2 linked regions of the Undibacterium parvum genome follow. The protein of the gene in region 2 interacts with the protein of the main gene of each other region in a pairwise test. Links are inferred from orthologs where the notes say so. Each region holds a gene or a part of one and is shown on either strand. Other genes may lie near its edges. The genes, in order: pheT and secD.

Evidence for each region.
Region 1: the proteins of secD (region 2) and pheT interact in binary tests that used the Escherichia coli proteins (3 or more experiments, as listed by UniProt). The link is inferred for Undibacterium parvum from one-to-one orthologs.

Annotation. Positions count from the first base shown.
Region 1 is NZ_CP034464.1:3,827,733-3,832,622, reverse strand. Bases 535-3,564 are described here. They hold pheT (phenylalanine--tRNA ligase subunit beta), read right to left. Parts: upstream 3,248-3,564; coding sequence 821-3,247; downstream 535-820. Other genes in these bases: pheS (phenylalanine--tRNA ligase subunit alpha), read right to left, coding at 3,329-3,564; EJN92_RS16770 (integration host factor subunit alpha), read right to left, coding at 535-677. In the rest of the region: EJN92_RS16775 (MerR family transcriptional regulator), read right to left, coding at 1-315; more of EJN92_RS16770, read right to left, coding at 324-534; more of pheS, read right to left, coding at 3,565-4,345; rplT (50S ribosomal protein L20), read right to left, coding at 4,484-4,843; rpmI (50S ribosomal protein L35), read right to left, coding at 4,872-4,890.
Region 2 is NZ_CP034464.1:3,064,056-3,081,277, forward strand. The notes cover bases 8,529-11,494. They hold secD (protein translocase subunit SecD), read left to right. Parts: upstream 8,529-9,043; coding sequence 9,044-10,945; downstream 10,946-11,494. Other genes in these bases: yajC (preprotein translocase subunit YajC), read left to right, coding at 8,587-8,910; secF (protein translocase subunit SecF), read left to right, coding at 10,960-11,494. In the rest of the region: EJN92_RS13400 (LysR substrate-binding domain-containing protein), read right to left, coding at 1-175; EJN92_RS13405 (ATP-binding protein), read right to left, coding at 354-1,982; EJN92_RS13410 (SDR family NAD(P)-dependent oxidoreductase), read right to left, coding at 2,255-3,178; EJN92_RS13415 (GNAT family N-acetyltransferase), read right to left, coding at 3,288-3,785; ATP-dependent DNA helicase RecG, read right to left, coding at 3,849-5,921; tRNA preQ1(34) S-adenosylmethionine ribosyltransferase-isomerase QueA, read left to right, coding at 6,233-7,312; tRNA guanosine(34) transglycosylase Tgt, read left to right, coding at 7,314-8,447; more of secF, read left to right, coding at 11,495-11,898; EJN92_RS13450 (efflux RND transporter periplasmic adaptor subunit), read left to right, coding at 12,069-13,307; EJN92_RS13455 (efflux RND transporter permease subunit), read left to right, coding at 13,304-16,390; bifunctional glutamate N-acetyltransferase/amino-acid acetyltransferase ArgJ, read left to right, coding at 16,544-17,222. UniProt on the Escherichia coli protein: Part of the Sec protein translocase complex. Interacts with the SecYEG preprotein conducting channel. SecDF uses the proton motive force (PMF) to complete protein translocation after the ATP-dependent function of SecA.

The sequences.
Region 1 (4,890 bases), 760 kb from region 2 along the record:
ACTCACATGTTCTTTAACGCTAAGATCCGCCGGCGCGTTGCTATTTGGCATGCTTAATTTATTTCTTGCGCCATTGATGGTAAAACCTTGCGCATACAAAAGTTCGCGGATACGTCGTATCAACAAGACCTCATGATGTTGATAGTAACGTCGGTTACCGCGTCGTTTTACCGGCTTTAGTTGAGTGAATTCCTGCTCCCAGTAACGCAAAACATGCGGCTTAACGCCGCACAAATCGCTTACTTCTCCGATAGTGAAGTAGCGCTTTGCCGGTATCGGTGGCAAGGCCGCAGTGTCTAGATTGAGTTCGCTCATACGGAAAGTCAGGCAGATTGTGAGATAGGACGACTACTAACATCATCAACCATACCTTTTAATTTTTGACTGGCATGGAAGGTCACCACCCGACGTGCCGTAATGGCAATCTCTTCGCCGGTTTTCGGATTGCGGCCCGGACGCTGTGTCTTGTCGCGCAACTGAAAATTTCCGAAGCCGGATAATTTTACGGCCTCACCACGTTCTAGTGCATCGCGTATTTCGCAAAAAAACGTTTCCACCATATCTTTGGCTTCACGTTTATTTAAGCCAACTTGCTCAAAAAGGAGCTCAGCCAACTCTGCCTTAGTCAGCGTTGGCAATTCTTTCTCGGCCTGCGAGCGCACTTTCGCTTCACGCATTGCTCGATTTAAATCTGCATCCAGCACCGACTGAAGTTCAGCGGAAGTCACATCATTCATTGTTTTATTCCTGCTAGCTAAAATAATTAAGGCAATGACCTACAGATGTGGGTGCAGATCATTGCATGCTGACTTTTGATTGATTAACGCAATCTGGCGCCTATTTTATTATTGGCGGCAAGTATCAGCGCGGCCATGGCGGCATCAATTTTATCATCCTGAAGCGTACTCTGAGTATCTTGTAAGCTAAAACGGAAAGCAAGACTTTTTTCATCCGACTCCAAGCCCTTGCCACGATATTCATCAAACAAAACAATAGCTTGCACAATTTTGCACACCTCGTTTTGCAGCAACTCCGCAGCAAATATATCCTGCAATTCCTGCGCGGCGACGGTCTGTTTCACCACCAATGCAAGATCGCGACTAACAGCTTGAAACTTAGACGTTTCCTGATAAACCGGAACTACTACATTCTGCAAAGATGCAACATCAACTTCAAATACCACGGGTGCTAAAGGTAAATCATATTTTTGCTGTAAGCGAGGATGTAACTCACCTATCAGACCAACGATTTGTCCATCGCATTCAATCTGAGCGGAACGACCTGGATGCAAGGCGACGTGCGGAGTCTTCACGAACCTCAGTATTTTCGGCGCAAACAGTGCCTCTAAGTCGGCTTTGACATCGAAGAAATCGACGTTACGACTAGGCTGGCCCCATTGCTCTTCAGCATAAGGACCATACGATAAAGACGCGAGTCGCTTCGGCTGATCGTATCCGGCAACAGTCAAAGGACCGTCTGGGATATTTGCGTTTTTCAAATAAACGGCAGCAATTTCAAAAATTCTTACGCGTCCAATTTTACGATTTAAATTATATCGAGCATTAGCCACCAAACTTCCAATCAAACTCGTGCGCATGACACACATCTGACTGGAAATAGGGTTCTGTAGTTTTATTGGCGCTTCATTTGCACAAAAATCTTTTTCCCAAGACTCTTCCACGAAGCTGTAATTAATCACTTCTTGGTAATCAAGATCAGCAATTTGTCTACGCAGTGTAAATAAAGAACGACGATTTTCCGGCTCAATCAGCATTGCATTCGCGGCGACTGGCGGCAAAGATGGGATATTTTCAAAGCCATACACACGCACTACCTCCTCGATCAAATCTTCTTCAATTTCTATATCGAAGCGATAAGATGGCGGAGTCACCGAGAACAGCCCTGGTTCTTGAGTAAATTGCAGCCCCAACCGAGTAAAGATGTCTGCAATTTGGCTGTCGCTCAGAGCAACCCCGATGACTTTAACCGCGCGTGCCGTTCTCATATTTACAGCAGGGCGTAATGGCAAATTCACGATGTGATCATCGATAGGCCCGACTTTTACATGTGCAGCACCGCCACAGATTTCCACGATAAGGCTAGTGATACGTTCCAAATGCTCTACCGTAGTCGCGAAATCAACCCCGCGTTCGAAGCGATGCGCGGCATCAGTTGAGAAATTCAAACGTCGTGCGCGCCCTTGTATTGCTTGCGGCCACCAGAAAGCGGCTTCCAAATAAATATTCTGAGTATCAAGGCTCACCGCAGTCGAGTCGCCGCCCATGATACCAGCCAGTGATTCGATTTCCTTATCATCCGAAATCACGCCTATCCACTCATCAACGGCAACCGCATTTCCATTGAGCAGCTTCAAAGACTCACCGCTTTTACCCCAGCGCACTTCCAGTCCTCCATGTATTTTGTCCAGATCAAAAACATGGCTAGGACGGCCCATTTCCAACATCACATAATTGGAGATATCGACCAATGCAGAGATTGGACGCTGGCCACTACGCTCCAAGCGCCGTTTCATCCAGTCCGGAGTCGGGGCTTTCGCATTGACTCCGCGAATAATGCGTCCGCTAAAGCGGCCGCACAAGTCAGGTGCAGATATTTTCACAGGCAATTTATCTTGCAAGCTGACGGCAACGATGTGCGCTTCCGGCAACGTCATCGGCGTCCCTGTTAGGGCCGACACTTCACGCGCCACGCCTAGAACAGACAGGCAATCAGCCTTATTCGGAGTAAGTTTAATCGTGAACTTAAGGTCATTTAACTGATAGTAATCTCGGAAATTTTGCCCCACCTGAGCATCTTCGGGAAGATCCATCAGTCCGGCATTTTCTTCCGACAATTTCAGCTCACGCGCCGAGCACAACATACCTTGCGATTCAACACCACGCAGTTTTCCGACCTTAATCTCAAATGGTTTGCCATCTGCACCCGGCGGCAAAATAGCGCCCGCCATGGCACAAGGAACCTTCATGCCGACCCGTACATTCGGAGCTCCGCAAACGATGTTCAACAAAGTGCCGGTGCCGACATCAACCTGGCAAACATTGAGTCGGTCGGCATCGGGGTGTTTCACTATTTCGCGAATTTCTGCGACCACCACATTATTAAAGGGAGGCGCAACTTCTTCGACCTCCTCAACTTCCAATCCAGACATCGTTAAAAGATGTGCCAATTCATCCGAAGTCATCTTCGGATCAACCATGGTGCGTAGCCAGTTTTCAGAGAATTGCATAATTCAGCCGTGAGTAAGTACTTAAGGTACGAGGTAAGCGTTGGAGGGAGAAGCAAAGCATCTCCGCACTATTAAAAATTTTTAGTTAAATTGCTTCAAGAAACGCAAATCACCTTCGTAGAACAGACGTAAATCGCTGATCCCGTAACGCAACATAGCGAGCCGCTCTAAGCCGGATCCAAAAGCAAAGCCTATATATTTTTCAGGGTCTAGCCCCATATTTTTTATCACTGAAGGATGTACTTGCCCAGAGCCTGACACCTCCAACCAGCGGCCTTTTAGCGGACCGCTGCCGAAAGCGATATCGATCTCGGCGGATGGTTCCGTGAAGGGAAAGTAGGACGGACGGAAGCGCACTTGCAAATCATCTGTTTCAAAAAAAGCTTTTACGAAATTAAGGTAAACGCCCTTCAAATCAGCGAAGCTAATATTTTCATCTATCCATAAGCCCTCAACCTGATGAAACATTGGTGAGTGCGTGGCATCGCTATCGACGCGATAAGTGCGTCCGGGTGCGATTACCTTGATTGGAGGTTGATGCATACGCGCATAACGTACCTGCATAGGGCTGGTATGGGTACGCAATAGCAAAGGCTTACCGAAGCTATCATTGCCCTCTATATAAAAAGTATCTTGCATGGAACGAGCGGGATGATTCTCCGGGCTGTTCAAAGCAGTAAAATTGGTCCAGTCATTTTCGATTTCAGGGCCATCCGCCACTGCAAAACCGATAGATCGGAAAATCTCTTCCACCCGCTGCCAAGTACGCATTACCGGATGCACGCCGCCCATGCCACGTCCACGTCCAGGCAAACTAACATCGATCGCTTCGGCATTGAGTCGCGTCTGCATTTGGGCATTTGCCAAAGCATCGCGGCATTCGTTGAGAGCATTTTCAATTTGCTCTTTAACGACATTGATGATCGCTCCCTGTGCTTTACGTTCATCTGGAGCAAGCTTACCCAGGAGCTTCATTTGCTCGGTAATTTGTCCAGTTTTCCCAAGGTAAAGTGCTTTGGCATTTTCCAAAGCGGCGGCGTCTTGGGCAGCAGAAAAGTCTGCTCGCGCTTGAATTACGAGATGATCTAAGGGATTCATGCGATTTTTCCCATTGAAGGGTAAGGGATTACGGGAAGCTAGAAATGACATACCAAAAACAAAACGGGGCACAGGAATCAACCTCTGCCCCGCTCATCTTACGGATTCGCAACTTGCGAATCCGTAACTAACACGTGCTTAAGCAGCCAGTGTAGCTTTGACTTGATTTACAATCGCAGTAAATGCTGGTTTGTCCATCACAGCCATATCAGCCAAGACCTTACGATCGAGTTCGATAGAAGCTTTTTTCAGACCATTCATGAATACGCTGTATGTCAGGCCATGCTGACGTGACGCTGCATTGATACGGGTAATCCACAATGCGCGGAATACACGCTTTTTGTTACGACGGTCACGGTATGCATATTGACCAGCGCGCATAACTGCTTGCTTGGCAATACGGTATACTTTACTGCGACGACCACGATAGCCTTTGGCTAAGTCGAGAACTTTCTTATGACGGGCACGAGCTGTAACCCCACGTTTTACTCTAGGCATAATAACTCCTTAATAGATGAGTATGAGGTTAAGCGTTTGGCATCATG
Region 2 (17,222 bases):
GGGTGCTGGAAACTTCAGTGCCGCCGCGTTCAAAGATGGTGACGCCGAGTTCATCTTCGAGTTTTTTGATGGCGACCGAGAGTGTAGGTTGCGCGACAAAACAGGCTTCTGCCGCGTGCCCAAAGTGCTTGTGGCGGGCGACTGCCACGATGTATTTTAATTCTGTGAGTGTCATGTTGTACAGTGTGGCACAGTCAATTCAATGCGTCAGCAAACAGTTATTGGTGTTTTCCATAAATTGCATGAAATCATGGGAGTATATTTTTAATCGCTTATGCTTATTGCGCGATATGTATTAAAAATAAGCATACTGATGGGGAGTATTTATTTTTCATGCTTGCGAATAAAGAAACTTATACTGGCTTGGGAGCGGGCTTATTTGGTTCTGGCGGCGATTCCTTAGCACTAGCCTGGAAGTCGAATTCGCTCACCTCAGACTGAAAGACTGGTGCTAGGTTTTTTAAATGCAGTATCCAGGTGCTGCCTATGCCAGGTTGGGTACTCAAGCTGATGCTGCCGCCGAAGTATTTGTTGACGATGGTTTGGACGATATGCATGCCCAGACCGCTGCCGCCTTGTCCGATTTTGGTGCTGAAAAATGGATCAAAGACATGTGCAGCGATTTCCGCGCTCATGCCTTTGCCATTGTCGCTAATGCGTAGTTCTACATATTTCTCATCGATCTGTTGCGCGCTAATCTGTATGCTGCCCTGCTCCTGCCCTTCCAAACCATGGATCAAGGCATTATTAATCAGGTTGATGCAGATCTGACCTAAGGGGCCAGGGTAGGCATCCATGACTATATTTTCCGGTATCGCGATCTGTAAGCTGTGGGTACTGGTTTTGAGCGTAGCGCCTAAGCTAAGCACGACTTCAGCAACCACTTCAGCCAGACAAAAACTACGGCGTCGTTCTGAGGTTTGATCGACCGAGAACTCTTTGAAATTGCCTATCAATTGCGCTGCCCGGCTCAGATTATTGGTAATCAGCCTGAGCCCCTCAGCGCTGTGATCTAAGTGGCGCGTCAGAGCGCTCTTGCTGATTCCTTGTTCCAGCGCTTGCTTAAAATCTCTGACATCGTCTTGCAGCGTGGTAGCGCTTAATACGGCTACCCCTATCGGTGTATTGAGTTCGTGTGCGACACCTGCCACCAAGGAGCCTAGCGACACCAGTTTCTCGTTTTTGACCAACTCGTCTTTTGCGCCTTCCAAATGTGCCGAGGTTTTTTTGAGGTTTTGATTACTTTCCTGTAAAGCCTGGGTGCGTGCCTTTACCCTTAGTTCTAACTCTTGATTGAGTTGCGCATTGGTTTTTTCGGAGCGCGCCAGCAGGCGACTGGTGTACAGCGCGGCTAGCAGGCCGAGCAACGTGGCGGTTCCAGCCAAAAACAAAATCGTGGTTTCAATTTTTTTTGAGCTTGCTTCTAATTGCAGCGTCGCACGCTCCGCATTGTTTTTGGATTGCTCAAAAATTTCCTGTATGCCTTCCCGGTTATCCCGTATATATTTTTTGTAGGGCAGGAGTCTGTCATCGGCATCGCGCGCGGATAGAATTTCCCCTTTTTCAATTTCCTGATAAATCGTGTTCATCTCGGCTTGATATAGCCTGGTTTCGTCCTTCATGTTGACCAGAAAGTCGTGCGATGCTTGGGAGATAGGCAGCTTAGATAATTTGTCTATGTCTTCTATCAGTATCTCTACATACAGGTTGTAGCCTTTCATCTCCTGGCTGACATGATCGTTACGTTGTGGGTCAAATTGGCGTCCGATCGAGATGAAGCTGCTTTTTTCTTTTTGACGGACGCGCGAAATTGAAAAACGCAGGTCTTTGGCTGCCATGCCTATCGCCACGTCCTCATGGATTACGCGCTGATTGGCGCTGTGTAAGCTGGCAACGCTATACACTCCGAAGCCGGCAATCGTGATCAATAGGCCTAAAAACAGACAGTAGCTGGCGATTACTTTAAGGAAAATCTTACTCATAGTGCTATTGCTGTAGGTAAGGCTGTAGGTAACGATATGACGACTAAGACTGTCTGCAGAACATGCTTGCTGCATGCTCAGAACCAGGGCCTAGGCTCAGCTTAGACCGGGCACGCGTGCATCCTGTCATCGCTAATCTTAGTCGCAAATGTAGAAATAGGGTAGGGCTTTAAAAATGACGCAACAGCATGAACACTAGGCAGCGCTAGCGGCGTGCCCATTATGGCCTTGGTGTTGCGTCGGGTAAGGCGATCACGGTATGGTTTTGGCGACTAATCCGGATGGGTTTGGCTCATGGCACGGGTCAGCTCATGGTGTCCTTGGGCCAGACCGGTTTCCGGAACGATTTCGCCATCCCGATTTTTAATGCCTGCCAATTGTGCGGCTAATTGTTCTGCTGCGTCGTCGCCGCGCCCTATCCAGGCACCGCTGGTCATGGTGATATGCGCAGCTTCAAAGCTACCGGCACCGGCGCATAAGATGGTACGAGTCGGGGCATTTTCTGCGGTTAGCACCAACATGGCTGGCACCACATCTGAGGCTTGCAAGGCTTGCAGCATGGCTTCCGGGAATAAATTTTCGGTCATGCGGGTGGCGGCAGTCGGTGCCAGACTGTTCACGCGGATATCGAATTTCGCACCCTCGATAGACAGGGTTTGCATCAATCCCACCAGGGCCATTTTCGCGGTGCCGTAATTCGATTGGCCGAAATTGCCATACAGGCCAGAAGACGAGGTGGTCATCAGGATACGGCCATATTTTTGTTCCGTCATGACCGGCCAGACCGCTTTGCAGCAATTGACCGCGCCCATCAAATGTACATCGAGCACCAGTTTAAAATCGTCCAGCTCCATCTTGGCAAAACTCTTGTCGCGCAGGATGCCCGCATTATTGATCAGGATGTCGACGCGGCCCCAGGTATCCATGGCCTGCTTCACCATCGCTTCGACCGCAGCAAAATCGGTGACCGAGGCACCGTTGGCAATCGCTTCCCCACCCATATTTTTGATTTCTTCTACCACCGCCAAGGCAGCGGCTGAAGAGCCGCCGGAGCCATCTCGGGCGCCGCCCAAATCATTGACCAGCACTTTCGCGCCGCGCTTGGCCAGCGCTAGTGCGTGCTCGCGCCCCAGTCCACCACCTGCTCCTGTGATAATGGCGACTCGGCCGGTAAAATCGATATTCGTATGACTCATTTTTTTCCTCGCGCTGGCTAGTTTGGTGGGTTTGTGTATGCCCTATTTTAGCCTGTAAGACGTCCTGAATTGAGAAAATTCAAACGGACGTGCTATTTTATTTATAGGCTTAGCTTAATTTTTTTTGCATCATGATGGCACCGCCCAGAGAGGGGGCAAGCTGATAGCCTGCAAATCCTTGCGCTGAATACAGAGCGTGGGCGGGTGTATTGCCTTGCAAGACTTCTAGTGTGATTTTGCAACAATTACGCGAGAGGGCGATCTGTTCTAAGTGTGCCAGCATCTGTTTGGCGATACCTAGTCCGCGAAAGCGCGCACTAACCGCGATGTCATGAATGTTCAGCAAGGGCTGGCAAGCAAAGGTGGAAAATCCTTCTATGCAAATACTCAGACCGGCCGCCACCCCATCGACCCAGGCTAAGATTACGTGGATATTCTGGCGTTTTTTTAGTTCACTCACCAAGTTGGTCTGGCAAAAATCCGAAAGTGCCTCAGCGCCGCCCATAGGATCGCAGGCATAGTCGTTGAGTAATTCCACAACTGCTGCGGCATGGTGTGGATTGTTTAGATCGGCGTTGACTATAGTGATGAGGCGAATTGCTTGCATGGGTGTTCCTGCTTAATTTTTTGAAGGAAATAGGGAGTTGCAGAACTTCAGATTTAAACGCAACTACACCCGTAAAAATTCTTCTTTTTGCCCCAGCCAGCGCTGCAAATGTGCCTCTACCGTGGGCAGATCATGTTGTAGTAATTCGATGGCGAGTGCGCGCGCCTTATCGACTAGCCATTGATCGGTCTCTAAGTTGGCGAAGCGTAACATGGCTTCGCCAGATTGGCGTGCGCCGAGAAACTCTCCGGGGCCGCGTAGTTCCAGATCTTTGCGGGCAATTTCAAAACCGTCGGTGGTTTCGCGCATGGTCATCAGCCTTTGTTTGGCGGTGCCGCCCAGTGGCCCCTGATACAGCAGCAAGCAAACGCTGGCAGCGGCACCGCGCCCGACCCGGCCACGCAACTGGTGCAATTGCGAGAGCCCAAAACGCTCGGCGTGCTCGATCACCATCAGGCTGGCATTCGGTACATCGACCCCGACCTCAATCACCGTGGTGGCAACCAGTACCTGCACTTCGTTGCGGATAAACGCATCCATCACCAGTTGTTTCTCGGCCGGCTTGAGTTTGCCGTGTACCAGACCGACCCTTAAATCGGGCAGTGCTTCCGCCAGCATACTGTAGGTGTCGGTGGCGGTTTGTAGTTGCAGTGCCTCCGATTCTTCTATCAGCGGGCACACCCAGTAGGCTTGTTTGCCGTCCAGTGCCGCCGCGTGTACCCGCGCGATCACTTCTTCGCGTCTTTGCTGATCCACCATGCGCGTCACGATAGGCGTGCGGCCAGGCGGTAATTCATCGATCACCGATACTTCCAGATCGGCGTAATAGGTCATCGCTAATGTGCGCGGTATCGGTGTGGCCGACATCATCAGTTGATGCGGCACCTGGCCGGCCACGCCTTTATTGCGTAGGGTCAGGCGCTGGCCGACTCCAAAGCGATGCTGTTCATCCACCACCACTAAACCGAGCTTGGCAAATTGCACGGTGTCTTGTATCAGCGCATGCGTGCCTATCACCAGTTGTGCTTCACCCGAGGCGATCAGGCTTAAAGCCAGCTCCTTTTCTTTCTTTTTTAAACTGCCGGTCAGCCAGGCGCTCTTGATCCCTAAGGGTTCTAGCCATTGCGCTAATTTCCGGAAATGCTGTTCCGCTAAAATCTCGGTCGGTGCCATCAAGACAGCTTGAAAACCGCTATCGATGGCTTGCACCGCCGCCAGTGCCGCAACGATGGTTTTGCCGCTACCTACGTCACCTTGCAACAGGCGTTGCATAGGATAATCTTGTTTTAGGTCGGCACGGATCTCGGCCAACACACGCTCTTGTGCCTGGGTTAGCGCGAACGGCAGATTCATTAAAAATGCCGCTGACAATTCACCCACCACGGGCAAGGCGGTCGCTCCCTTATTGCGGCGTGCTGCCTGAGCGCGTTTGAGTGAGAGTTGTTGCGCCAATAGCTCATCGAATTTCATGCGCTCCCAAGCTGGGTGGCTATGCTCCATCAAACTGTATTGATCGACTTCGGCTGGCGGGTTGTGCAGGAGTTTGACGCTGGCCTCGAAACCATCCAGACCGAGTCGGCTCAGCAGAGCTGGGCTTAAGGTGTCTTGCCAATTGACCTTGCTCATGGCCTGCAAGATCGCCTTGCGCAAGACGGTTTGCGATACGCCTTCACCGGCCGGATACACGGGCGTCAAGGCGGTTGGCAGCGCTGCGCCCTGGTTCACCATCTTGTAGCCAGGGTGTACCATTTCTGCGCCGAAGAAACCGTGACGCAATTCGCCGCGCGCCCGCACTCTGGCGCCGACTGCCATTTGCTTGGTTTGGCTACCGTAAAAGTTCAGAAAACGTAGCACCACTTGCGCGGTGTCGTCGGCTATCGTCACCACCAACTGGCGTCGCGGCCGGTATTGGATATCGCATTCTGTGATCACGCCTTCGATCTGCACCATACTGCCACCGCGCAAGCTGGCATCGCGCATAGAAACGATCTCGGTTTCGTCTTCATAGCGCATCGGCAGGTGCAAGACAAAATCCATATCGCTACGCATCCCTAAGCGTGCAAATTTCTGTTCCAGCGTGGCGGCTGGCTTGGCCGGACGGGCTTTCTCAGTCTTGCTAGGCGTGGCAGTCGTCATGACGTGTAAAATAGCGGGCGTAATTAAATAGCGATAAGTGGCGAATAAGCAGTGGAGAATAGTCTGACTTTTGCCTTAAAAGCAAATCTGGCAGGTATTCTTGCTAATAAGAATAGTATTCTACTGGTTTTTTATACAGTGTATCGCTTTTGATCATATATTTACAGCGTTTTTCTGGTGTTTTTCCCCTGAATATTTTTTAGGTGCGCAATATCCATGCGGTTTCCAGGGCATTTTCGGCCTGTAGGCCGCATGCAGTATGCGCATCCGCTTTTAGATTTCCTTTTGCCGTATTTTTTTAGATAATTTCCATGACGTATTCTTTATCCGATTTTGATTTTGTCTTGCCTGAAGCCTTGATCGCGCAACTGCCCTTGCCGCAGCGTTCGGCTTCGCGCCTGTTGCATGTGGGGACCGATACGCTAAGCGACCAAAGTTTTGCCGATGTACTCGAGCACCTGACTGCCGGCGATTTGCTGGTCTTTAACGATACCCGTGTCTTGAAAGCGCGTTTCTTTGGCGTTAAAGAAAGCGGTGGCAAAGTCGAGGTGCTGGTGGAGCGCGTACTCGCTAACACCGACGAACAACGCGCCGTACTGGCGCAGGTGCGGGCCTCAAAGTCGCCGCCGGCAGGAACTAAAATACGTCTGGCCGATCAGTTTGACGTCATTGTTGGCGAACGCGCCGGTGAGTTTTATACACTGAACTTCCCTAGCGATGTGTTTGAGCTGATCGAGGCGCATGGCCGCCTGCCTTTGCCACCGTATATTACGCATGATGCCGACGATTTTGACGAGCAGCGCTATCAAACCGTGTATTCACGCGTGCCCGGTGCGGTGGCCGCGCCTACTGCCGGTCTGCATTTTGATGAGGCTTTGCTAGAGCGCTGCCGCGCCAAAGGGATTAATTTTGCCTACGTTACTCTGCACGTAGGGGCTGGCACCTTTCAGCCGGTGCGTACTGAAAATTTAGCCGATCACAACATGCATAGCGAGTGGTACACCATCTCGGAGGAGAGCGTGGCGGCAGTGCGCGCTACCAAAGCCAGCGGCAAAGCGGTGGTGGCGGTAGGCACGACCAGCATGCGGGCGCTAGAGTCTGCTTCGCAAAGCGGGCAATTGCAGGCCGGCAGTGCCGATACCCGTTTATTTATCACGCCCGGCTATGTGTTTAAGACGGTAGACCGGCTCATCACCAATTTTCACTTACCAAAATCAAGCTTACTGATGCTGGTCTCGGCGTTTGCAGGGTATGATCGCATCCGCGCAGCGTATCGCCATGCAATTAAGCAGCAATACCGGTTTTTCAGTTATGGCGACGCCATGCTGTTAAGCAATGCCAGCAGTTCGGCCTTTAGTTCCACCGACAATTCACCAGAACACAAAGAATAAGATGCTAGAGTTTACCTTAATCAAAAAAGACAAAACCTCGGCCGCAAGGCGTGGCCGTGTACGTGTCAACCATGGCGTCATCGAAACGCCTATCTTCATGCCGGTCGGCACTTACGGCTCGGTGAAGGCGATGTCACCGCTGGAGCTCAAAGAGATAGACGCGCACATCATCCTGGGCAATACCTTCCATCTGTGGTTGCGTCCGGGCATGAACGTCATCAATAAATTTGGTGGTCTGCATGATTTTATGGGTTGGGATAAACCTATCCTGACCGACTCCGGCGGCTTTCAAGTGTTTTCACTAGGCGCGATGCGCAAGATTACCGAAGAGGGCGTGAAGTTTTCTTCACCGATTAATGGTGAACGCCTGTTCTTGTCGCCAGAAATCTCCATGCAGATACAGCGCAGCTTAAATTCTGACATCGTCATGCAGTTTGACGAGTGCACCCCTTACGAGATCGACGGCCGTGCTGCTACCACGGAAGAAGCCGGAAAGTCGATGCGCATGTCTCTGCGTTGGGCGCAACGCTCTATCGACGAGTTCAATCGTGGCGAAAATCCGAATGCGCTGTTTGGTATCGTGCAGGGCGGTATGTTTGAAAACCTCAGAGATGAGTCGCTCGCTGGTCTCAATGAAATGAATTTTCACGGAATCGCGATCGGTGGCTTGTCGGTGGGCGAGCCAAAAGAAGACATGATGCGTGTTTTGCAACATATCGGCCCTAAGCTGCCAGAAAATAAACCGCATTACCTGATGGGTGTCGGTACCCCGGAAGATCTGGTGGCCGGTGTCACCAATGGTATCGATATGTTCGATTGCGTGATGCCTACCCGCAATGCGCGCAACGGCTGGATTTTTACCCGCTATGGCGACGTCAAAATTAAAAATGCCCGTTACAAAGAGGAAAAAGAGCCGCTGGATGCGACTTGCGAGTGCTATACCTGTAAGAATTTTTCACGCGCTTACTTGCATCATTTGCATCGTACTGGCGAAATTCTGGGGGCGCGTCTCAATACCATCCATAACTTGCACTACTACCTCGATCTGATGAAAAAGATACGCCAGTCCCTCGATGATGAGCGTTTTCCTGAGTTTGTCGCAGAGTTTCGCGCAGATAGAGCGCGTGGCGTGTAATCCGAATGCTAGAATGTGGCGCTTTGCTGTAAGGATGGACGCTAGACTTTAATTTGGCTGAAACGGCACAATATACGGTGCTGGTGGTCGAATGAGTCACATCCGATAACAAATTTTATACAATTACTGGAGCTTTAACGTGTTTATTTCAAATGCATACGCACAATCCTCGCCATTCGGCGCAGGTGGTGATCTGATGAGTTTCTTGCCAATTATTTTGATGTTTGTGGTGCTGTATTTCCTGATGATACGTCCGCAGATGAAACGTCAGAAAGAACAAAAATCTATGATGGATGCACTGGCGAAAAACGACGAAGTCGTCACAGCCGGCGGTGTCTTGGGTAAAGTGACCAAGGTCGCGGACGCCTATGTCACCATTGAAATTAGCAGTGGCACTGAAATTCTAGTGCAAAAAAGCGCCATTACCATGTTGTTGCCTAAGGGCAGTATCAAGGCAATTTAATCAGCACACTGGTTGACGCAGCCTCGGATTTTTTCGGGCTGCGTTTTTGCATATTTAAGCCAGCTCAATTAAGTCAGCTTAATTAAGTCAGCTTAAGTCGGCATTTTAAAACCACTACTTATTCTGAACCACTATGAATCGCTACCCCCTCTGGAAGTACATCATTATCCTGATTGCGCTGCTGTTTGGCGCCTTGTACACTGCGCCGAATTTTTTTGGTAAAGCGCCTGCGGTACAAATTAGCAGTGCCAAATCTACCGTCAAGGTCGACAGTGGTATGGTCAGCCGCGCTGAACAAGCTTTACAGCAAGCGGGCGTCAAGACTGAAGGCTTGTTCTACGAGAATAATGGTGTACAGGGAACGGTACGCGCACGCTTTGCCGATGCCGACACCCAATTCAAAGCCAAAGACGCTTTGGAAAAAGCCCTGAATCCAGATTTGGCCGATCCTACTTACACTGTCGCCTTCAATCTCTTGTCGAACACGCCTAACTGGTTGCAAAGCATACGTGCCTTGCCTATGGTGCTGGGCCTCGATTTGCAGGGCGGCGTACACTTTTTGATGCAGGTTGACACCAAGGCGATGGTCGCCAAGCAGGTGCAGAATCTGCAAGCGAGTGTGCGTTCAGTCTTGCGTGAAAAAGAAGTGCGGCATGCGGGCATTAGCCGCGAAGCCGACGTGGTCAGCATAAAATTTCGGGATGAAGCAACCCGCCTGAAAGCCAAGGCAGTTTTGCAAGATCAAATGAAGGACGCTAATTCGCTGGAAGTGGTCGGTACTGAGGCCGGTGATTTCTTGTTGCAAGTGAGCATGAAGCCAGAAGCCATGAAGCAAATCATGACAGAGGGCGTGAAACAAAACATCACAGCCTTATCCAAACGTGTCAATGAGCTGGGTGTGTCTGAACCTTTGATACAGCAGCAAGGCCCGGATCGTATCGTGGTCGAGTTGGCCGGTGTGCAAGACGTGGCACGCGCCAAAGAATTGATCGGTAGAACTGCCACGCTGGAAGTGCGTCTGGTCGATGAAACTGTGATCGGCATGGTCGATGAAAATACTGCCGTACCTTTTGGTTCAGAAATGTTTAAAGTAGGCCGTGGTGGGCCAGCGATTCTGTATAAAGATCCTGTGATTACCGGTGACTATATCTCTGGTGCCAACGCCAGTTTTGATCAGCACCAGCAGCCTTCAGTGAGTATCGATCTCAATGGCGATGGTGGTCGTAAGATGCGCGAAGGTACGCGCGGCAAGATCGGTAAAAAAATGGCGATTGTCTTGTTTGAAAAAGGCAAGGGCGAGTTGCTCACCGTTGCCACTATCCAGGATGAACTCGGTGCACGTTTTAATATCACCGGCATGGGTTCGACCTCGGCTTCTTCCGATCTGGCTTTGTTGTTACGCGCCGGTTCGCTGGCGGCTCCCATGGAAATCATAGAGGAGCGCACTATAGGCCCGCAACTTGGTGCCGAGAATATCAAGCAAGGTTTTAATTCAACGCTGTATGGCTTTACCGCGATCTCGATTTTCATGATTGGGTATTACATGTTGTTTGGTTTCTTCAGCGTACTGGCCTTGTCGTTTAATTTGCTGTTGCTGGTGGCTTTGCTGTCCGGTATGCAGGCGACCCTGACCTTGCCAGGTATGGCAGCGATTGCGCTGGCTCTGGGTATGGCGATTGATGCCAACGTGCTCATCAATGAGCGTATTCGTGAAGAGTTGCGTGGCGGTGCTACCGCGCAAGCGGCAATTTCGGCTGGTTTCGACAGAGCCTGGGCGACTATTTTGGATTCTAATGTGACCACATTGATCGTTGGTCTGGCCTTGTTGATGTTCGGTTCCGGTCCTATCAAGGGCTTTGCTGTGGTGCATTGCCTGGGTATTTTGACCTCGATTTTCTCTGCCGTGTTCGTTTCGCGTGGCGTGGTTAATCTCTGGTACGGTCGTAAGAAAAAACTCAACTCTGTATCAATAGGACAAATCTGGAAGCCGACCGCAACCACCGAACAATCCGCAGTTGCAGTGCGCACTGAATAAAAGAGAGCTTCATCATGGAATTATTTAGGATTAAAAAAGACATTCCCTTCATGCGCCATGCGCTGATTTTTAATGTCGTTTCCGCGTTAACCTTCGTTGCTGCAGTATTTTTTCTACTGCATAGAGGTCTGCATTTATCGGTAGAGTTTACCGGTGGTACCTTGATGGAAGTGAGTTATAGCAAGCCCGCCAATCTGGAAAACGTGCGTAAGACTATCGATAGTTTGGGGATCGCTGACGCCAACGTACAAAGTTTTGGCGAAGCCTCAAGGGTATTGATACGTTTGCCGGTAGATAAGGCACTGACCACGGCACAGCAAGGCGATAAAGTATTTAATGCTTTGCTGGCCAAGGATGCTGACGTCAAAAAACAGAGTGTTTCCTTCGTCGGTCCACAAGTGGGTGATGAGTTGGCGCATGATGGTCTGCGCGCCTTGCTGATGGTGATCGTTGGCGTGATGGCGTATCTGGCGCTGCGTTTCGAATGGAAATACGCAGTCGCTGCGATCATCGCCAACTTGCATGACGTGGTGATCATCCTGGGTTTCTTTGCCTTCTTCCAATGGGAATTTAATCTCTCGGTACTGGCAGCGGTGTTGGCGGTATTGGGTTATTCGGTGAACGAATCAGTGGTTATTTTCGATCGTATCCGTGAAAATTTCCGCAAGCAGCGCAAGACTTCGGTGACCGAGGTGATCGACAATGCCATTACCAGCACTATTTCACGTACTGTGATTACGCATGGCTGTACCCAGATCATGGTGTTGTCGATGTTGTTAATTGGCGGACCTACTTTGCACGGCTTCGCAATCGCCTTGACGATAGGTATCTTGTTCGGTATCTATTCTTCGGTGTTCGTGGCGGCAGCGATTGCCATGTGGCTGGGCGTGAAGCGTGAAGATTTGATCAAGCCTATCAAAGAAAAAGATGATACCGATGGCGCTGTGGTGTAAATAAGCACTAGAAACTAAGACTTAGTTTAGTAACATAAAGTATAAAAAGAAAAAGCCAGCCTGTGTGCTGGCTTTTTCTTTGTTAGGATCTTGCCTTGGTAGAACTTTTGCATAACATTCCGGTCTAAACAGCTCAAAATGGCACAGCGCCGGTACAGGATAATTATAAGATGAGTAAATTACGAAATTTCACGATCACGGCTGTGCTTGTGGCAGTCGCCGGTGCTGGCTACTACGGCACACGTACACCCGAGGGTGGCGCTGCGGCAGATAAAAATATGCCCGGGAAAAATCTGGTTGGCGGCCCTAACAATAAACCGGTCAGCGTCACGACGGCAGTGGCCGAGCAGCGCGATTACCCATTGTTACTGAGCGCCAACGGTCTTATTTCTGCACTCAATACGGTCGAAGTGCGGGCTCAGGTTAATAGCACGGTGAGCAAGGTAAATATCAAAGAAGGACAGTTTGTACGCACTGGTGAGCTCTTGTTTACTTTGGATAGCCGTATTGATGAGGTGAATCTGGCCAAAGCGCAAGCGCAATTGGACAAAGACATGGCGACGCTGGCCGATAATCTGCGCAATCTGGAGCGCAATAAAGACCTGTTCTCGAAAAAATTTCTGGCGCAAAGTGTCGTCGATGCCAGTCAGACTGCAGTGCAGGCACAGCAAGCTGTAATCGCGTCGGATAAGGCGGCGATCGCTGCCGCGCGGGTGGCACTCGGCTACAATAAAATCCTCGCTCCCAGCGCTGGACGTACCGGCGCTATCAATGTTTTTACTGGATCTTCGGTGCAGGCCAATGCGAGTGGCGTTGCGCTGCTAACGATTACGCAGATGGACCCGATCGCCATCACCTTCCCACTGCCTCAGCGCAATTTGCAAGACGCTTTAGAGAGCATGAAACGTAGCGATAGCTTTGTGCTGGCGCGTTTGCCGGATGGGCAGAGCCAATTTAAGGGGCGCTTGCAATTTGTCGATAATATGGTGGATGCGGCCTCTGGCACGGTCAAAGTAAAAGCGGTGTTTGAGAATAAAGAAATGAAATTGTGGCCAGGTGCCTACGCGAATGTAGAACTGAGCGTGTTGACCTTGAAAGACGCTATCGTGGTGCCGCAAGACGCCATCATCATAGGACCGAAAGAGAAGTCTGTGTATATCGTTGATGCGGAAGGCAAGGCCGCCATGCGCAAGGTCAATTTGCTGCATAGCTATGGCAAGGATGCTGTGGTAAGTGGAATCGTTGCGGGTACCAAAGTTATTTTGGATGGCAAGCAAAATCTTCGCCCCGGTATGCAGGTCAAGGAAAGAGGCGCCGATGCCAAGGTGGAAAATAAGGTAGACAATAAGGCGGGTTCCAAGCCTGAACCTAAGCCCGCTTCTAGTGCTGCCAGCGCGAGCGCATCATGAATTTGTCCGAGCTGTTTATTCGCCGTCCTGTGATGACGGTGCTACTGAATTTGGCAATCGTGGTCGCGGGCGTATTGGCGTATCGTTTCATCCCTGTGGCTGCCTTACCTAGTTACAACACGCCGGTCATCAGTGTGTTTGCTGGCTTGCCCGGCGCTAGTCCGGAAACCATGGCGACCTCGGTGGCTTTGCCGCTGGAAAAGCAATTTGCCACTATCCCTGGCTTGTCGATTATCAGTTCTAGCAATACGCTGGGCTCAACCTCGCTGACTCTGGAGTTTGACCAGAACCGGAATATTGACGCCGCTGCGGTCGATGTGCAGGCCGCTTTGCTGCGGGCGCAGCGCTCGCTGCCGCAAGATATGACGGCGCCGCCTTCGTATCGCAAAGTCAATCCTGCCGATGCGCCGGTGCTGATCCTCGCCATGACTTCGCCCTCTTTGAGCTTGGCTGAGTTGACCAGTTATGCCGAGCATCTGATCTCACCTAGCCTCTCCACTTTAGATGGTGTGGCGCAAGTGAATATCTTCGGGATTAAGCGTTATGCGGTCAGAATTCGCGTTATGCCGGATGCTCTGGTGGCGCGTAATTTGACGCTCGATGAACTCTCTATCAGTCTGCGCGCCGCGAATGTGAATACACCGGTAGGGACGCTGGAAGGCGATAAGCAAACCCTGACTTTAATGGCGAATAAGCAGTTACAAAACGCCGCCGAATTTGCCAATCTGATCGTCAGCAATAAGGGCGGGCAAGTGGTGCGCCTGCGCGACGTGGCGCAAGTTGAGGATAGTTACGAGCAAGTGAAGACGGCCGCCAACTTCAATGGCGAAAGCACCATCATGCTGGCGATACAGCGCCAGACCGATGCCAATACCGTTAAGGTGGTTGATTCTATTAAGGCCGCTATGCCTGGCTTTAAAGCGCAATTGCCCGGCTCTGTGAATATTATGTTAGCCAATGACAGATCTGCCTCGGTGCGTGATGCGCTGCATGATGTGAATCTGACCTTGCTGCTGACGATAGGCTTGGTCGTGGTGGTGATCTTTCTGTTTTTACGCCGCATGGTGGCAACCCTGATTCCTACTTTGTCTTTGCCGGTGTCGCTGATCGGTGCGATCGCTTTGCTGTCCGGTTTTGGGTATACGCTGGATAATATTTCCTTATTAGGTTTGACCTTGGCGGTGGGCTTGGTGGTCGATGATGCGATCGTCATGCTAGAAAATATCATGCGCCATGTGGAGCAGGGTATGGAACCTTTTCAGGCGGCCTTACAGGGTTCGCGTGAAGTTGGTTTCACGATTATTTCAATTTCTACCTCGCTCATAGCGGTCTTCATTCCTATCTTTTTTATGCCGGGTGTGATCGGCCAATTGTTTCATGAGTTCGCCGTGATCGTTAGTCTGGCGATTGTGGTGTCGGCCTTCGTGTCTCTGACGCTGGTGCCTATGCTGGCTAGCCAGTTTTTGAAGAGCGAACATCAGATGCCACCGCCGTCGGGCTGGATGGGAGCGATCACGCATAGTTTTGAGAGCGGTTTTAATGCGACTTTGCGCTCTTACACGCGTGGTCTTGATCTGGCCTTGCGCCATCGTACTGCCGTGCTGATCGTCGCTGTATTGACCTTTGTGGCGACTGCCTATTTGTTCAATACCATTCCCAAAGGTTTTTTTCCGGAAGAAGACATAGGCCAGATACAAGTCTCGACCGAGGCTGCTGAGGATACTTCGTTCCCAGCGATGGTGATCTTGCAGGATCAAGTGGCCAAGATTATCCGTGACGATCCAAATGTGCGTACCGCCTCGTCCTTTAATGGCGGCAGCGGCGCGCAAAATAACGGACGCATGTTCGTCAACTTGCAACCGCGCGATCAACGTAAGCCTATGAAGGAAGTGGTGGACGGTTTGCGGACTAAATTGCGCGCGGTGGCGGGCATTAATGTGTTTTTGCGTCCTACCCAAAATCTACAACTGGGTGGTCGCCCTAGTAAGAGCCAGTACCAATATATTTTGCAAAGCGTAGAGGCCGGTGAATTGAGTGACTGGGCCTTAAAAATGCAAGATAAATTGCGCACTGACCCCGGCTTTAAAGATGTCACCACCGATTCGCAGCTCAAAGGCTTGCAAGCATCTTTGAGCATAGATAGGGATAGGGCCAGCGCCTTGGGGGTGAATATGGATAGCGTCAGGTCTAGCCTCTACAGTGCTTTCGGTGAGCGTCAGGTGTCTACCATGTACACCAGCGTCGATAGCTATATGGTGATCATGGAAGTGGCACCGCAAGCCAAGCAAGATGAATCTGCGATTGAGGGCATCTATGTGCGCGCCAACACCGGGGCACTGGTGCCGCTCGCCAGTTTCGCCACCATCAAACGCACCGTAGGCCCGACCGCGATTAACCATGTTGGTCAATTGCAGGCCGTGACGGTGTCGTTTAACCTGGCTCCCGGCACCGCCTTGGGTGACGCCACCAATAAGATAGAAGCGTATCGCGAAGAATTGAAATTGCCAGTCTCGGTGATTACTTCGTATGGTGGCGATGCCGCCGTGTTTAAAGATTCTCAGTCCGGCCAAGTGGTCTTGATCGTCGCTGCCTTGCTGGTCATCTATGTCTTGCTGGGCGTGCTGTACGAGAGTTATATCCATCCTTTAACGATCTTGGCAGGTTTGCCGTCGGCGGCTGTGGGCGCGCTCTTGATGCTGAAAATGTTTGATAAGGATCTGACCCTGATCGCCACCATAGGTATTTTGCTGTTGATCGGTATCGTCAAGAAAAACGCCATCATGATGATTGATTTTGCCTTGGATGCGCAAAGGCATCAGGGCATGACGCCAGCCGAGGCGATCCGAGAAGCCTGTATCCAACGTTTTCGTCCTATCATGATGACGACCCTTGCCGCCTTGGTCGGTGCGCTGCCGATCGCGTTCGGCCTGGGGGCGGGCGCTGAGTTACGCCAGCCATTGGGTCTGGCGGTGGTCGGCGGCTTGATTTTCTCGCAGGCGATCACCTTGTTCATCACGCCGGTGATTTATCTAGTGCTGGATCGTTACAGCGGCAAAGGCCCGATTACCGCGCAGCATGCCTGATCAGTTTATTCAGATCTTGATGTGATTGATCTCAGATCGGCCAGCGGAGTCAGCCTGCAAAGTTAAAGCTCTGCAGGCCGCACGCTAATGTAACAAAACAGATTTAAAAATGCCCTACAATGATGGATTGATCTCATTGCAAGGATATTTATCATGGCTGTTAATTCTCCACTGCCGGTCGCGGCGGACTTAAAACCTATCGCTGGCATCCGTCTGGGCTTTGCTCAGGCTGGCATCAAGAAACCAAATCGTAAAGATGTGCTGGTGATGGCGCTGGCTCCAACGGCGACGGTGGCAGGCGTGTTTACCACCAATCGTTTCTGTGCCGCGCCGGTGCAAGTGTGCAAGGCGCATCTGGATGCCCTGCACATGAGCGATGCGCCTATCCGTGCTTTGGTAGTAAATACCGGCAATGCCAATGCCGGTACCGGCGACGCTGGTTTGGCGGCGGCCAACGCCACCTGCTCGGCACTGGCCGAATTGCTGGAGTGCGAGCCAGCCCAGATCTTGCCTTTCTCTACCGGCGTCATCCTCGAGCCTTTGCCGGTCGATAAGCTGATCGCCGGTTTGCCTGCTGCACTTGAGTGCCTGAGCGAAAACAATTGGTATGCGGCGGCCGAAGCCATCATGACTACCGATACCCAACCCAAAGCGGCCTCGTCCTACGTCGTGATCAACGGCATCCCCGTCACCATGACAGGTATCAGTAAAGGCGCCGGCATGATTAAGCCGAATATGGCGACCATGCTCGGTTATCTGGCGATGGATGCCAAGGTTTCGCAATCGGTGCTGGAGCATATGGTCAAGCAAGCGGCTGATCAATCTTTTAATT